One region of the Bacillus sp. PK6-026 genome, then DNA from elsewhere that is predicted to be linked to it. Evidence: riboswitches for the same ligand, from Rfam matches in the RefSeq annotation. Region 1 holds a riboswitch; each other region holds the start of a gene.
The links. A riboswitch is a leader RNA that binds a small molecule or an ion and turns the genes downstream of it on or off. The one in region 1 is predicted to bind S-adenosylmethionine.

Region 1 (4,210 bases):
TAAGTCAAGATTTGTTCTGCATCAACCGACAAGGCATCCTGCTTTCTTGGCAGAAGCGACAGATTAACAGAACCGTCTTCTTTTACTTTGATCACCCTTGCGGTCAGCTTTTCCCCAAGCCTCGGCTCTTCCTTTCGCTCAGAAGAATGGATAAAGCCTCTGATGCCGGTTTCGGAAATCATAAAAGAGCCTGATGCGATCAAGCGGTAGATCGTTCCGGTGAGCTCTTTATTCATCAGACCGGGTGAAGCTTCACTAAACAGCTCGCTGATCTTATCCTCCGGCGCCGGTTTGGCAAACATCCTTCCGTGCCCCGTGATTTTCAGCATACAGTACAGCCTGTCCCCTTTTTGCGGCCATACTGATTCATACGGCGGGAGATGCTCTGTCGCAACGAGGGCGTCCTTCGAGAGCCCGACATCGACGAAAACCCCCATGCCGCTGACGGCATCAACGACTTCCACCCAGCCGTACTGTTCAGCGCTGATCATCGGCTTTCTCATCGTAGCCGCCAAGCGATCTTCATGATCGGCATATAAAAAGACATCGACCTCTTCTCTGTCTTCAATATCCTCCGTGATCTCGCTCTGATGCAGAAGGACCGCCGTTTCGCCGTCCGTCAAAAAGTAACCGTAATCGGCTTTATGATCTATTTTCAATGTTAGCTGCTGTCCTGGTTTCATACTGTTTCTTCCTTTCTTATCGGCCTGTTTTTCTTTTTCTTATTATTCCTCCAATGTTAAAATTATTGCCGGATCGCGGCCAGGCAAACCGCTCGATATTGGAAGTTTCACCTTATTCTACTATAATTGACTCATAAGTAAAATGGATGGAGGTTTTCACATGGCGAAAGAAAGCTCATTTGATATCGTCTCAAAGGTTGAACTACCTGAAGTTCAAAACGCAATTCAGACCGCTCTCAAGGAAATCGGCACACGCTATGATTTCAAAGGGTCAAAAAGCAGCATCACACTCGAAGGAGACGAGCTCGTTCTCGTATCGGACGACGAATTTAAAATGAACCAGCTGAAAGACGTGCTTGTCGGCAAACTGATCAAGCGGAACGTCCCGACGAAAAACATCGAATACTCAAAGCTTGAGAACGCTTCAGGCGGCACGGTCAGACAGCGCGGAAAACTAGTTCAGGGCATCGACAAAGAAAACGCGAAAAAAATCAATAACCTGATAAAAAAATCGGGTCTGAAAGTTAAATCGCAAGTGCAGGATGATCAAGTCCGCGTAACCGGAAAAAATAAAGACGACCTTCAGCAAATCATCGCGATGGTGAGGGAAGCCGACCTGCCGATTGATGTCCAATTTATAAATTTTCGATAAATTCTTAATTTACTGTTGATTATTCTCCCGATTTTCGGTAAATTGAGTAAAAGTAATCAATAGAAACTAAATAGCTGTTCTTATCAAGAGAGGCAGAGGGACTGGCCCGATGAAGCCTCAGCAACCGGTGAATGAATATTCATGACCAAGGTGCTAAATCCAGCAAGCAGTCTGCTTGGAAGATAAGAAGACGGACAACTGTCGATGAAAAGTCTTCTGCTTCACAGAAGACTTTTTTGTTTATCAAAAATGCTTAAGGGGGAAAACGATGGGTTTTTTGGAGGATATAAAAAGCAAAACGTTAATCGCGGACGGCGCAATGGGCACACTTCTGTATTCCTACGGGATCGACAGGTGTTTTGAGGAACTGAACATCTCCAAGCCCGAAGAAGTGAGACGCGTCCACGAAGCGTATGTACAGGCCGGCGCCGATATTATTCAAACGAACACGTACGGCGCAAACTTCATCAAGCTGTCCAGATACGGGCTCGAAGACGAAACAAAACAAATCAACGAAAAAGCGGTCCGTCTCGCCCGCTCCGCCGCCGGTTCTGCTTATGTTCTCGGTACGCTCGGCGGAATCCGGACGTTCAACAAAAACTCGTATTCTCTCGAGGACATTAAAAGAAGCTTCCGCGAACAGCTCTATCTTCTGTTAAATGAGCAGCCGGACGGACTTCTGCTCGAAACCTATTATGATTTAGAAGAAGCGCGCGAAGTTTTAAAGATTGCCAGAAAGGAAACAGAGCTGCCGATCATTTTGAATGTCTCAATGCACGAAGAGGGCGTTCTTCAGGACGGAACCCCGCTTGCGGACGGTCTGAAGCAGCTGGCATCCCTCGGCGCAGACGTCGTTGGCATCAACTGCCGCCTCGGCCCTTATCATATGATCAGAGCGCTTGAAGAAGTCCCGCTTTTAGAAGACGCCTATCTTTCCGTCTATCCGAACAGCAGCCTCCCGTCCCTTGTCGAAGGCAGGCTTGTTTATGAGACAGATGATGAATATTTCAGGGAAAGCGCGGAGGAATTCCGCAATCAAGGCGCACGGATCATCGGCGGCTGCTGCGGAACCACGCCGAACCACATCAGGGCGATGGCTGAGGCAGTCAAAGGGCTTCCTCCAGTCACCGAAAAGCACGTGAAAATCAGAAAGAAAGCGGCGCTTGCTGTTCAAAACGAAAGGACAGAGCCCGTTCTCGACGATCTGGCCAAGCAAAAACGGTCCATTATCGTCGAACTCGATCCTCCAAAACAATTAAACTTTGAGAAATTTTTGCACGCCGCTAAAGAGCTTCAATCAGCCGGAATCGATGCACTGACATTGGCGGACAACTCGCTTGCCACACCGAGGATCAGCAATGTCGCCTGCGGCGCGCTCTTAAAACAGCGCCTCGATATGAGGTCGCTGATCCATATTACATGCAGAGACCGCAACCTGATCGGCCTGCAGTCCCATCTAATGGGGCTCGATACACTGGGGCTGTCAGACGTGCTGGCAATTACCGGCGATCCGTCGAAAATCGGCGACTTTCCGGGAGCGACTTCCGTCTATGATCTGACATCGTTCGATTTGATCAGCCTGATCAAACAGTTTAACGAAGGCTTGTCATATTCGGGTAAACCGCTCGGCAAGAAAACAAATTTCTCAGTGGCGGCCGCCTTCAATCCGAATGTCAGACACATTGACAAAGCGGTGAAACGGCTTGAGAAAAAAATCGCCTGCGGCGCAGACTATTTCATTTCCCAGCCTGTCTATTCAGAGGAGCAGCTCATCAAAATCCACGAAGAAACAAAGCATCTTGAAACACCGATCTATATCGGCGTCATGCCGCTGACCAGCAGCCGCAACGCGGAATTCATCCACAACGAAATCCCCGGCATCAAACTGTCCGATTCAATCCGCGAAAAGATGGCGCTGGCGGGAAATGACAAACAAAAACAGGCCGAGGAAGGGCTCGCGATCGCCCGCTCCCTGCTTGATGCGGCGTGCGACCTGTTCAACGGCATTTATCTGATCACACCGTTTTTGCGGTCTGATTTAACCGCCGAACTGACGGCATATATCCACCAGAAAGAAAAGGAGAAAACAAATGTCTAACATCAATGACCAGCTGAAGAAAAAAATCCTCGTCCTTGACGGTGCGATGGGAACGATGATCCAGAATGCCGGTTTGTCCGCCGCTGACTTCGGCGGCGAGGCCTATGAAGGGTGCAATGAATTTCTAAGCATCACGGCACCTCATATCATTCAGGGCATCCACGAAGCCTATCTGGCCGCTAAAGCCGATATCATCGAAACCAATACATTCGGAGCCACACGGCTCGTTCTGGACGAGTACGACCTCGGGCAGCGCGCCTATGAAGTCAACCTCGCTTCAGTCAACCTCGCCAAAGCCGCCGCCGAAAAGTTTTCCACACCTGAATGGCCAAGGTTTGTCGCCGGCGCGATGGGTCCGACGACAAAAACCCTTTCCGTCACCGGCGGCACGACCTTTGACGAGCTGATCGATAATTACGAGGAACAGGCAAGAGCGCTGATCACAGGGGGAGCCGACCTCTTGCTGCTCGAAACGAGCCAGGATATGCTGAACGTTAAAGCGGGCTTTATCGGTATCAGACAAGCCTTCGAAAAAACCGGCAAAACCCTTCCCCTCATGGTATCAGGCACGATCGAACCGATGGGCACGACACTGGCCGGCCAGGATATCGAATCGTTCTATATCTCACTCGAGCATATGAAGCCGGTCAGCGTCGGTTTAAATTGCGCGACGGGCCCGGAATTTATGACAGATCACATCAGAACCCTTTCTTCCCTTGCGAGGACGGCCGTCAGCTGCTATCCGAATGCCGGCCTCCCCGATGAGGAGGGACAATA
Region 2 (4,210 bases), 2.1 Mb from region 1:
GTAAGGATTGTCTTTTGGAGACTCAAGCTCGATTGAATCAGTTTTCGGATTGAGCTTGTTTTGGATCGCGTAGTTCACATTGATGAACACTGCGTCAGCTTCATTGGCTTCGTATGCTTTTGCCGTCATTTCAGGCGCCACATCATTTTTGATTTTGAGGTTTTTCTTGTTTTCTGTAATATCTTTTACTGTCGCATCCACTTTTTCAATGCCTGATTTCAGCTTGATCAGTCCGGCATTTTCAAGCATTGCAAGCATGCGGCCCTGTTCAGCGGCGTTGTTGCTCATAATAATTTTTGCACCGTCAGGAAGGTCTTTTAAAGATTTATACTTTTTAGAGTAAATGCCGAATGGCTCAAGGTGTACCGCGCCGACGTTAACAAGATCGTAGTCTTTATTTTCTTTCATTTCCTGTTCAAGATACGGGACGTGCTGGAAGTAGTTCGCATCGAGATCTTTCGTTGCAAGCGCCTTGTTGATCAGTTTGTAGTCCGTGAAATTTTTGATTTTAAGCTCATAGCCTTTTTCTTTCAAAAGCGGCTTTGCTTCTTCAAGGATTTCAGCGTGAGGCGTCGGCGTCGCTCCGACTGTGATGACTTTGCTGTCTTTATCCCCTTCGCTGCTGGAAGATCCGCAAGCGGCTAAAACGCCTGCAAAAATGATGAATAAAGCTGTTAATAAACCTTTTTTCATGTTGATGTCCTCCCTAACGTTTGTCTAATTTATTTGTTATAAAATCCCCGATAAACTGGATGATAAACACAATAGCTAAGATGAAAATAGTGGCGATGAGTATAATATCGGGATTGTTCATCTGAAAACCGTTTACATAGGCAAGGTTCCCGAGTCCGCCTGAACCGATTGCTCCGGCCATCGCCGTCGAACCGATCAGTGCAATCGCCGTAACCGTAATGCCAGAGATCAAGGCCGGCATCGATTCGGGCAGGAGCACTTTAAATATGATCGTCGATGTTTTGGCTCCCATCGATTTTGCCGCTTCAATCACGCCTTTATCAACTTCGCGCAAAGCGATTTCAACCAGGCGGGCATAGAACGGAGCGGATGCGATAATCAAAGCCGGAAGTGCGGCGTTCGGCCCCAAGATCGTGTTCATTAAAAACTTTGTGAAACCGAGCAGCAAAATAATCAATATAATAAAAGGAATAGACCTGAACACATTGACGATTGCCGAGATTACACCGTTCACGACCCGATTCTGCCAAATGTTTCCTTTAGAAGTCAGATACAGCAGCATACCGAGAATCACTCCGATGATAAAAGCAAACAATAGGGAAATTCCTGTCATATATATCGTTTCATACGTAGCTTCCCACAGCTGCTCCATATCTACGTTTGGAAACAGTTTTTCAAACATTCGTGATCACCTCTGCTTCTACTTGACGGCTCTTGATGAAATCGACCACATCATTGACCTCGTTTTCATATCCGTCGACATGAATGAACAATGAACCGTATGCGCCGTCCTGAGTTTGCGAGATTTTGCCTTGAAGGATGTTGACTTCAACATCGAACTTCCGAATGATCTGTGTGATCAGCGGCGATTCGGCCGCTTCACCGACGAAGGTGAGCTTGATCGTCCGCCCGGATGTCGTTTCTTCGAGGAAATGCTTCAGCGTTTCCTGTGTTTCCACCGGTTCTGTTACCTGCTGAACAAAGCGCTTTGTCATTTCTTCCTGCGGCTTGAGGAATACGTTCAGCACATCGCCTTCTTCCACGACCTTTCCGTTTTCCATGACGGCCACTCTGTGGCAGATTTTCCTGATGACATGCATTTCATGAGTAATCAGGACAATGGTCAGTCCGAGCCTTTCATTGATATCGGACAGAAGACCCAGGATCGAGTCAGTCGTCTGCGGATCAAGCGCTGATGTCGCTTCATCGCATAAGAGAACTTTCGGATTGTTTGCGAGCGCCCGAGCGATGCCGACGCGCTGCTTTTGGCCTCCGCTAAGCTGTGAAGGGTAGGCATTTTCCTTGCCTTCAAGTCCGACAAGCTTTATCAGTTCAGCGACTCTTTTCAGACGTTTTGCTTTGCTGACACCGGCGATCTCCAGCGGAAACGCAATATTGTCGCGGACCGTTCTTGACCACAATAGGTTGAAGTGCTGGAAAATCATGCTGATTTCCTGCCTTGCATTCCTCAGCTTCTTCCCTTTGATCTCACTGATTGTTCTGCCGGCTACTTCAACCGTGCCTGAAGTCGGCTGTTCAAGTCCGTTCAAAAGACGGATCAAGGAGCTTTTTCCAGCTCCGCTATATCCAATAATTCCGAAGATTTCACCTTTTTTAATCGTAAGGGTGACATCCTGGACAGCATTGACATCTCCATGCTTTGACCGATAAATCTTTGAAACATTTTGAAGATTTATCAAAAGCCATCACCTGCTTTCTTGCTCAATTCTCATAGTTGTCTAAATTCCTGATCAAACAATGAAAAAAGCCTTTCTGCACACATGAGCAGAAAGGCTTTTGAATAGTCTGGGCCTTTCTCTCATCTTTCAAAGCATAACGCTTCGTGTGAATTGGCACCATTTCAACACGTGTTGATGGTTGCCGGGTTTCATAGGGCACTTCCCTCCACCTCTCTGGATAAGAGAATCATATATTTATTTTTTGATTATTATGATCGGAATTCTTAAAGTAGGATATCATGCGAAAAAATAGTTGTCAACTATTTTTCGTAAGACAATCGGCCTACGGCGAAAAGAGACGAACGTAAACGCTCGTCTCTGTCCGACTTATACACGGAATGTGCCGATTTTTCAAATTTTTAAAATGTCTCTGAATAAAGATCGCTGTTTTTAAAAAAGCCGTCCGTCAGCCATAAAATCGCTTCAAGCTTCAATAAAGCTCTGAATGAGCCTTTTACTTGAACAGTGCCGCGCTGTACGAGATGCTGCAATGAAATATCGCCGTGAAGAAGGTCAATAATCTCGCTTTGCTCTCCAAAAAAGGTCAAATGAGCTTTCTCTGCAAGAGAAGATTTTTCCATTTCCCCTTTTTCGTTGATCGCTAACGTAAAAGCTTCTTTCTCGCCTTGAAACGTAATCAGCAAAGCCGTTGTCGATAATAGAGGTTTTAAAAAAAGAGCCTTGTCCTCTCTTTCTATCAATCCCATTTTCTCCAACTGTATAACCTCCTGTAAATTGGTCATACTTACAGATTCTCTGTCTGCCGCAGGAGTTCCTTTAGGAATTGCTCGACAAGTTTTTGCTGGTTATTTCCCGAGAAATATGTCAAAACCGCCCTTAATCCACAACATTTTGTTTAATCGTATCGTATAAGTAGGAAACGGAGTGAAAAGCGTATTCTTTTTTGACGACTTGCCCGTTTTTGTAAAGGATAAAGCATGGAACGCTTTCTATTTCCTGCTGCTTGGCAAATGCCGGGGAATAATTGAGATTGTTTTTATAAAAAGGAATGTCCTTTATCATTTCATCAACGACTTCCAGCATTCTTCCGGCCAGCTGACACGTTCCGCAGAACGGCGTGTATACATATAGAAGACAGGTCTCATGTTCAAGCCGTTTTAGCTCTTTTTCTTGGAGTTCTTGCATCTGTTGAACCGCACCTCAATACGTTTTATAATAAATATTTTGTATGTACCCGGATGTTTGAACGAATTAATATTTCTGCAACATGCTGACTCGGGGCGGAAGCGACTTCTTTGTATACCCTATCGATGTATAGATGCGAAGCTTGGGGGAGCTCCCTCGTCAGCTGCCGGCGGAGCTTTTCCCCTGATTCATCGGCATCCACCAGGATATAAACGTCTTTATCAAACAGCGTTTCGGCGAATTCATCGAGTTTTGCCTGGCTGATCGTTCCGTTTGTGCAAATGATATCCACGGGCTCTTCGATGACATGCTTCACTTTTTGCTTATCTGATTTCCCTTCGACGATCATGACTTTTTCATTTTCCGGCATATGGATCACCTTTAAAGATTTACTTGTAAAAAAAGGCAGTGAATGTTCACCGCCTGACTTGATTAACACCAGCCTTGGTGGTCATCACAGTCTACATATTTAGCATCCGGACCGCTTACGGTATCCGCCGTTTTGTAAAATCTCTCATCTTGGAATGAATATCCAGATTTCAACTCGTATTGATCCTTTCCGGTCATTCGGCCGATCAGCTCATTCTCATGGTACAGCTGCATTCCGCCGTTTTTTAATCGGCTTTCCACAT
Region 3 (4,210 bases), 1.4 Mb from region 1:
ATGGTTCAACAACCAAAGCGATTGAAACGCTGATCGGTGGCAAAGCCGAAATCGAAGTTTTTCAGCAAAATAATATTGATTATGACAAGCTGTCACCTGAAGAAGCGAGGCTGTTTCAACGCGATGATGACATCTTGTTTAGAACTTCCTCTTTGAAAACAGGCGATGATTATTTATCTTATAATTATGTCTATGTTAAAACAAACTTACTGCCGCCCGCCATCAAACAAGATTTGCAGGCAGAAAGGCTTCCCATCGGGAAAATCATTGCAGAACTGGAGTCAAGGCGTGAAATTTTCAGTACGGGCGACTGCCTGGGAAAACATTTCACACAACTTGTACCTGTTTCAGCAGACCGGACATATGCTTTTAAAAAATATCAGATTATCAGCGGCCGGCAGTGCATGTTCTATGTCTGCGAGCTATTCGATTTAGAAAAAATCTGCGAACGGACTGCGGGCTGAATCATGCCCGTCAGCTGCCACTTCATGAAAAGGCTTCCATAACCTCCCCATTCCTTCTTCCCTCAAAACAAAAACCCCTGCGAAACAGGGGCTGTTATTTATTGATACACCGTTTTCGGCACGGCAACGACCGGATTTCCGGCAGCATAAGGAGCGACATCGTATTGCTGGAAGACGATCGCAATGCCGTCTTTTGTGTAATAAAAAGCCGTGTTTTTACCAAGGACGATGTCTTTCTTCTTCACATCCGGGAAGAAAATGTCGCTGTGTTTTTGAATATAGTCGTAAATGTATGTTTTTGTCTTATCCATTTTCGATTTTGTATTTAAGATATCTGATAAATACACCCGCTTTTTAGAGGCAAGGTCATAGTTGAAAGAGCGGACTGCCGTATTTCCGTGCGCTCCGCCGGAGTAGACGTAATTACTTGTCAGAATGCTCAGCTTTTGGCCGGTCCGGTATTTCACTTCAAAGGACGTTTGATAATCTGTTTGGTATCCGTGCTGTTGGCCGTCTTTCTTGTTTTTTACATAATCTTTGTAGGACTGCTCAATATAACGTTTAAAATCTTTGTTGATCCTATTTTGGAGAGATTTGCTGCTTACATTTGCAACCTGCGGGTATTTCAAAGCCTTAATGTTTTTGTAAGTATGGCTCGTGACCGTCGGCTTTTTTTCATTTGCCGCGTGTGCAGAAGGAAGTGCGGCCGCACCGTACAGCGCAAAAAACAATACCCCTGTCATCAGCATACCTAACGCTTTAAACACTGTTTTTTTGTTCATAAGAACCCTCCTTAATCTGTCATTGTTTATCATACCCATTTTGAAATCAGGTACACATGATAGACCGGTGAACTCGCGAGAAAGTTTCTATTTTCGGAGATAAAAATTGAAAAATATTCTAATTCACCCTGTTCGTTCAGCACCTTGTTGACCATTTGAAAGACTGTCTTGACAAAAAATTCACACGTTGATTCGATACGCCCTCCGGTTTAACCGCAGAAGAAGAAAATGAAAAACCAAATAGTTTTTTTAAACCCATTGACATTTTTATAAAAAGTATTAATATTAAAATTATTAAAAAATTGCATAAAAAGGTTTTCCTTATCAAGAGTGGTGGAGGGACTGGCCCTGTGAAACCCGGCAACCGCTGTCTATGACAGAATGGTGCTAAATCCTTAAGAGCATGTTCGTGCTCTTGAAGATAAGGAGGAGATTGAATATATCAAGCTCTTCCTTATCGGGAAGAGCTTTTTTATGTCTATAAAGAAAGAGGGATGAAGCATGACACAATCAACCGATGTACTGAAGCAAACGCCTGGGAAAAAAATCGGACCGTACAGAGCTGATCAGGTGGGGAGTCTTTTAAGGTCTGCGCCCGTAAAAAAAGCGCGTATTCAAAAAGCGAACGGTGAAATTAGCGCTGAACAACTGCGCGAAGTCGAAAACGAAGAGATCAAGCGCATTGTCGAAAAGCAAAAAGAAATTGGCCTTAAAGCCGTTACTGACGGGGAATTCCGCAGGTCATGGTGGCATTTCGATTTTCTTGAAGGGCTTGACGGCGTAGAAGGATATACAGCGGACAAGGGCATTCAATTTCATAATGTTGAAACGAAGCCGCGCGGAATCAAAGTAACAAGCAAAGTCGATTTTACAAACCATCCGATGCTGGAAGATTATAAATTTCTTCATGATATTGCGGGCACACATACGCCGAAAATGACGATTCCGAGCCCGAATATGCTGTTTTTCAGAGGAAAACTTGGAGAAAGCCCGTACGAGGATCTGGATGAGTTCCATCACGATGTCGCGCAGGCTTACAAAAAAGCGATCCGCGCATTTTACGATGCCGGCTGCCGCTATTTGCAACTGGATGACACGGCCTGGTCGGTATTTTTCTCAGACAAAGGACATGAGCAGATCAAAGCCTTCGGCCGCCAGCCTGATGAACTGCGCCAGTCCTTCGCTAACACGATTAATGAAGCAGTTGAAGGACGCCCGGACGATTTGACGGTCACCATGCACATCTGCCGCGGCAACTTCCAGTCAACATGGGTGGCGGAAGGCGGCTACGATGCGGCTGCAGAAACGATTTTCGACGGACTCAATTTAGACGGACTTTTCCTTGAATTTGATGACGAGCGCTCCGGCGGCTTCGAACCGCTTCGCTATGTCAAACGGAAAGACTTGCAGATCGTCCTCGGCCTGATCACATCAAAATTCGGAGAGCTTGAAAACCCGGATGATATTAAGCGGCGTATCGACGAAGCAGCTCGCTTCGTCGACCTGAACCAATTGTGCCTAAGCCCGCAGTGCGGCTTTGCCTCCACAGAAGAAGGCAATCTCCTGACAGAAGAGCAGCAATGGGAAAAACTGCGTCATGTCGTCGAGATCGCAGAAGACGTATGGAAATAACACCTCATATTTGAGACATGCCTCCTGACGGCATGTCTCTTTTTTTTGCCCCTCTATACAATTTAAAATTCCTTCTTGATTTGTTCATAGTTTGATCATATTTGGCTTCTATAATGCTCTTTAGTGAGGTGATCGAACAATGATTAAGAAAAGGAAAATCGATATATTCCTGGTCTTCATTCTTGTATTATCTGCAGCTTTAAACTTGTACGGCATCTGGAATAGTGACACAGACAACGCCTACTATACGGCGGCCGTTGAAAGTATGACCCAAAGTTTTCATAACTTTTTTTACGCATCATTTGATCCGGCAGGCTTTGTAACAGTTGATAAACCGCCGGTTGCACTCTGGATTCAGACACTTTTTGCACTTGTGTTCGGCGTGCACGGCTGGAGCGTCGTTCTTCCTGAAGCGATTGCCGAAGTGATTTCCGTAGCACTGTTGTACTTTATTGTAAAACCTACTTTTGGCAAAACGGCGGCCAGAATTTCAGCTCTTATTATGGCGTGTACGCCGATTGCCGTTGCGGTCAGCCATACAAACAACGTCGACAGCATTCTCACCCTTTGTTTGATGATTGCAACCTGGATGTTGTTTAAAGCAGTCCGGAAAGGAAAAATCGGCTGGCTGCTCGGCGCATTCTGTATGGTCGGCGTCGGCTTTAACGTCAAAATGCTGCAAGCATACATGGTATTACCGGCATTCCTGCTGTTTTACATGATTGCAGCAAAAACGACGATTCGCAAAAAAATTGTGTCTCTTATCACAGCCTTGATCGTTCTGGCAGGCGTTTCCGTTTCCTGGGCGGTAGTCGTCGATAGTCAGCCGGAGAGTTCGCGCCCTTATATTGGAAGCAGCCAGACCAACTCTGTCCTTGAGCTGGCGTTTGGCTACAACGGCATCCAGCGTCTCACAGGCCAAAACGGTGCTGGCGGGGGCGGAACCCCCTCATCTGATCAAAATCAAAAGAACCAGCAGCAGGAAATGCCGCAGCAGCAAAGCGGCGATACCGAAAACAACTCAGACTCGACAAATGGACAAATGGCTCCGCCGAGCGGGGGCGAGATGCCTTCAGGCGGACCGGACGGCCAGCAGGGTGATGTTCAAAGCGGCGGCGGAGGTCCCGGCGGCGGCACGAGCGGCATGTTTGGCACAGGAAACCCTGGCCCTCTCAGACTATTCCAATCCGAGCTTTCCGGACAGGCAAGCTGGCTCATCCCGTTTGTACTCTTCGGCATCATCGGTTTGCTGATCACGGGCCTTCGCGGTCAACGCAAATTCAATGAAATAACGACTGAAACGATTTTCTGGATGATGTGGCTTCTGCCAGT
Region 4 (4,210 bases), 2.0 Mb from region 1:
AGGTGGCATCGATCGCCAAAACGAAATTTCAGTTATCTGACGGCGTGTTAGAGAAAGGGGAAGAGACTGTTGAAGTTTAAGGATCAGTTGAAGTTCATTAGAAGAAATATGAAGAAAAACCGCCTGCGTGTATTCATGACCATTCTCGCAACAACGGTGGCCTGCGCGTTTTTAATCGTGCTCGCATCGGTCGGATTCGGACTGCAAAAATCGATGACTGAACAGCTGATGAAAGAACAGATTGTCACTGAAATTCAGGTTGTCGGAAAAGAAGGAAAGAGCGATCGGAAAGTTCAAAAGAAAGACTTGAAAGAATTCGAAAATCGCAAAGATGTGTCCGCGATTATCGAGCGCACGCAGGTGTTCGCACCTGCTGAAGCAAAGTTGGGCAACAGGACAAACAATCAAATGTCGAATATCACGATTACTGACATGGCTGCTGAACAAAAAGCCAATATTAAACTCGATCGCGGCCGCGTAGCGAAAACACCGAATGAAATCGTCGTCGGCTACCATTTCGGGAAGAATCTCTGGACGAAAAAAGAAGCCCAAGATTATGAAAAGCAGATGGAAAATAATGCTGAGGAAGTAAAAGAACCAAAAGGATACGCAGAAGATATTCTCGGCAAAACAATTGAATTAAAGATCTCAAAAATGGATGAAAAAACAGGAGAAGAAGGGAAAGCGAAAACATATGATCTGAAAGTTGTCGGAGTGACGAAAAAACCTTCTTATGAATGGGCAAGCGATTCAACGGTCTATGTCAGCAACGACATGCAAAAAGACATCACCGGATTTCTGAAGGCGGACAAAGACAACGGCACGATCGAAAAAAAGCTTTCGGTTTACGCGGATAATTTTGAACATGTCGGACAGCTGACAACAGATTTGGAGGATGAAGGCTACTACGTCGATTCAATAACGAAAAAACTCGAAAGCATCAATCTGTTTTTCATGGCTTTTAAAATCGGTCTGATCTTTGTCGGAGTCATTGCCGTTTTGATTTCAGCCATCGGGATTTTCAACACGATGACAATGGCGGTTACAGAACGGACGCAGGAAATCGGGATTATGAAAGCGATCGGGGCCAGCCCGAATGTGATCCGCCGAATGTTCCTGCTGGAAAGCGCCTATATCGGCATCTTAGGATCTGTTTTAGGTATTATCATTTCATACGGTGTCAGCTTTTTAGTGAACAAGATTATTCCTGTCATTTTATCATCGGTTTCAGAAGGAGAAGCGAGTGCGGCAGAGCTCAGCATCACCTTCTCGCATATTCCGGTCAGCCTTGTACTCATCGCCACCTTGATCAGTGCAGGCGTCGCCATTCTTTCAGGCCTGAATCCGGCCATTAAAGCGACAAGAACGAACGTGCTGACAGCATTAAGAAGAGAGCTTTAAGAAAAAAGCTGGCGGTATGCCGGCTTTTTTAACGTTTCGGAGGTCTGTACCCCGCATCACGCGCCTCCTGTTCTGTGCAGAACCAGCGGGCGACGTTTTTCGTGCGGTCATAATATGTACTTCCTGGTGTATGATAAATATGGTTGACGCTTCCTTTGATTTTGCACTCTTGTTTGCTTTCACCGCTGTTTTTCTTAGGGGAGGGCGCGCTGTGTGACGTTCCGGCCTGAGCGGTGGCGTTCTTTTCTTTTACAGTGGCTTCGGTACTGCCGCTTTTTTCTTCAGCCTTAGCCAGTTTTTCTGACAGCGATTTTGTTTTTTTCGTAAGCGAGTCTTTTTCTTTTGTCAGTTTTTCGTTTTCTTTTTTTAATATGTCATTCTCCGTTTTGGCTGCCTTCAGTTTTTCGTTTGCTTGATTGAGCTGCTGCTTTAATGCGGTTTGCTCCTTTTGTACAGCGCTGTGTTCAGTTTTCAGTTCCTGAAGCTCGGTTGTCAGGTCCTCTGTTTTTGTCTCATCGATGGCATATGTTTCCTCACTGTAATAAGGCGCAGAGATGATCAGGAGGAGAAGTCCGCCTGCAAAACAAGGATAAAAGAGTTTTCTGGAAAACCTTTTGCCTGGAGAAAAGATTCTTCTGATCAAATGAAATACAAGATAGCAGATGGAAAAAATAAAGGATAAAAACCCGATCAGCATGATAGATTCCATGATTCGTCTCCTTTCGTGTTTGATAACTATATTTTAGCTTAAAAAGAAAAAAATGTTTATACCAAAAAACTTCTTGCAAATCTAAATATTCAAACGTAAAATAAAGAAATCATTTAAAAAACCGAATATGCAGCTTATAAAGAGAGATGGAGGGACTGGCCCGGCGAAATCTCAGCAACCTGCAGCAGAGCAAGGTGCTAAATCCAGCAGAATGTCAGGCGCATTCTGAAAGATAAGTTGAACAACTCTTTCAGGCGCTGAAAGAGTTTTTTTTATTTTGGAGGAGGAGATATACATGAACAAGATATTAAAATGGACTTCCGTGCTGGGACTGTCCTTGAGCATGGCGCTTCTGACCGCATGCGGAAACAATGCCGAAAGCGATGGTAAAACGATCAAAATAGGCGCTACTGCAGGACCGTATTACGATATGGTCAAAAAAGCGATTCAGCCTGAACTTGAGAAAAAAGGCTACAAAGTTGAAGTGGTCGAATTCACCGACTATGTACAGCCGAACACGGCGTTAAGCGAAGGCGAACTCGACGCCAATTTGTTTCAACATGAGGTTTTTATGAAATCATACAATCAAGAAAACAATAAACATCTTGCTGCACTCATTTCTGTGCCGACCGCTCCGATGGGTCTCTATTCTGCCAAATATAACGACTTGAACGATGTCAAAAACGGGGCGGAAGTGGCTGTTCCAAACGATCCGGCCAATGCCGCCAGGGCATTTTTAACGCTCCAGGATCAGGGGCTGATTCGGCTGAAAAGCGATGTCGACACATTGAAAGCCTCTGTGCAGGATATTGCGGAAAATCCGAAAAAGCTGACATTTAAACAGCTTGAATCTGCCAATCTTCCAAGAGCGGTCGATGACCTGGATATCGCGGCTGTCCCGGGTAATTTCGCTCTCTCCGCTAATATGAAGTTGCAGGACGCGCTGGCGCTTGAGAACATGCCTGACCGCTACCGCAATCAAGTGGTAGTGGATGAAAAAAACAAAGACAAGCCATTCGCCAAAGATCTCAAAGAAGCGGTAAAATCCAAAGCTTTCGAAGATGCGATCGATCGGGAATTCGCCGGTTTCGGAAAGCCAAAATGGATGACGCAATCATAAAAAAATTCCCCCTTTAAAAAGGGGGTTTTTTATGTTGAAAATCGAAATCGTGTCAATTGAAAAAAATGGGCAAAACGAATAGAATCTAGAGGGAATGCTAAAGAGAAAGAAGGAAACGCTATGCCGCGCACATTATGGCTTTTGGTCATCGGAATGTTTATCAATGTCACAGGGGCATCTTTTTTATGGCCGCTGAATACCATCTATATCCATCAGCATTTGGGAAAGTCGCTGACAGCGGCCGGATTTGTGCTGATGCTGAACTCAGGGGCAAATGTGCTGGGCAACCTGTTCGGAGGATATTTATTCGATAAAATCGGCGGATTTAAAACGGTCGTACTTGGAATTGTGATCACGTTTGCGAGCCTTTCAGGCCTCGTCTTTTTTCACGAGTGGTTCCAATACATTCTTTTCTTAACATTGGCCGGTTTTGGATCAGGGATCGTGTTTCCGGCATGCTATGCAATGGCCGGATCGGTTTGGCCGGAAGGCGGCAGAAAGCCGTTCAATGCTGTATACGTGGCGCAAAATGCAGGGGTGGCAGTTGGTTCAGCGCTCGGCGGAATTGTCGCGTCTTTTTCATTTACGTATGTTTTTCTGGCGAATGCGATGCTGTATGCCGTCTTTTTCATGATTGCGATTTTCGGATTTAGACGCATCCGGTCTGAAAAAGCCATGCAGTCTTCTGTTTTGGATCATGCCGATTCAGTCAGCGGGAAATCTAGATTCTCCGCGCTTTTGGTTATATGTACGGGCTACCTGCTCGGCTGGGTCGCTTATTCGCAATGGTCCTCGACCATCGCTTCACACACCCAGGAGCTGGGGATATCTCTTGGGCAGTACAGCGTACTTTGGACAGTGAACGGGGCGCTCATTGTTTTCGGTCAGCCGCTGATCGGTTTTTTTGTGAAACGGTTTGCCGAATCGCTGAAAAACCAAATCGTGATCGGATTTGTCATTTTTATGATGGCATACGGAAT

Region 2: another riboswitch for S-adenosylmethionine. It lies ahead of metN (methionine ABC transporter ATP-binding protein MetN); the one in region 1 lies ahead of M1D59_RS06175 (bifunctional homocysteine S-methyltransferase/methylenetetrahydrofolate reductase).
Region 3: another riboswitch for S-adenosylmethionine. It lies ahead of M1D59_RS21210 (5-methyltetrahydropteroyltriglutamate--homocysteine S-methyltransferase); the one in region 1 lies ahead of M1D59_RS06175 (bifunctional homocysteine S-methyltransferase/methylenetetrahydrofolate reductase).
Region 4: another riboswitch for S-adenosylmethionine. It lies ahead of M1D59_RS16485 (MetQ/NlpA family ABC transporter substrate-binding protein); the one in region 1 lies ahead of M1D59_RS06175 (bifunctional homocysteine S-methyltransferase/methylenetetrahydrofolate reductase).

What each region holds. Positions count from the first base shown of each region.
Region 1 covers NZ_CP096418.1:1,232,000-1,236,209, reverse strand. Annotated here, with positions in the region: gene M1D59_RS06185 (CvfB family protein) at 1-683, opposite strand, end outside; gene M1D59_RS06180 (YajQ family cyclic di-GMP-binding protein) at 844-1,335, shown strand; SAM riboswitch class I at 1,413-1,524, shown strand; gene M1D59_RS06175 (bifunctional homocysteine S-methyltransferase/methylenetetrahydrofolate reductase) at 1,604-3,433, shown strand; gene metH (methionine synthase) at 3,426-4,210, shown strand, end outside.
Region 2 covers NZ_CP096418.1:3,483,177-3,487,386, forward strand. Annotated here, with positions in the region: gene metQ (methionine ABC transporter substrate-binding lipoprotein MetQ) at 1-693, opposite strand, end outside; gene M1D59_RS17815 (methionine ABC transporter permease) at 707-1,375, opposite strand; gene metN (methionine ABC transporter ATP-binding protein MetN) at 1,368-2,393, opposite strand; SAM riboswitch class I at 2,510-2,617, opposite strand; gene M1D59_RS17825 (SCP2 sterol-binding domain-containing protein) at 2,792-3,148, opposite strand; gene M1D59_RS17830 (thioredoxin family protein) at 3,270-3,578, opposite strand; gene M1D59_RS17835 (toprim domain-containing protein) at 3,604-3,948, opposite strand; gene M1D59_RS17840 (YusG family protein) at 4,011-4,210, opposite strand, start outside.
Region 3 covers NZ_CP096418.1:4,164,344-4,168,553, forward strand. Annotated here, with positions in the region: gene M1D59_RS21200 (chorismate--pyruvate lyase family protein) at 1-464, shown strand, start outside; gene M1D59_RS21205 (DUF3298 and DUF4163 domain-containing protein) at 563-1,246, opposite strand; SAM riboswitch class I at 1,565-1,674, shown strand; gene M1D59_RS21210 (5-methyltetrahydropteroyltriglutamate--homocysteine S-methyltransferase) at 1,748-2,878, shown strand; gene M1D59_RS21215 (glycosyltransferase family 39 protein) at 3,018-4,210, shown strand, end outside.
Region 4 covers NZ_CP096418.1:3,246,855-3,251,064, reverse strand. Annotated here, with positions in the region: gene M1D59_RS16500 (ABC transporter ATP-binding protein) at 1-80, shown strand, start outside; gene M1D59_RS16495 (ABC transporter permease) at 70-1,401, shown strand; gene M1D59_RS16490 (sunset domain-containing protein) at 1,430-2,110, opposite strand; SAM riboswitch class I at 2,242-2,349, shown strand; gene M1D59_RS16485 (MetQ/NlpA family ABC transporter substrate-binding protein) at 2,406-3,230, shown strand; gene M1D59_RS16480 (MDR family MFS transporter) at 3,351-4,210, shown strand, end outside.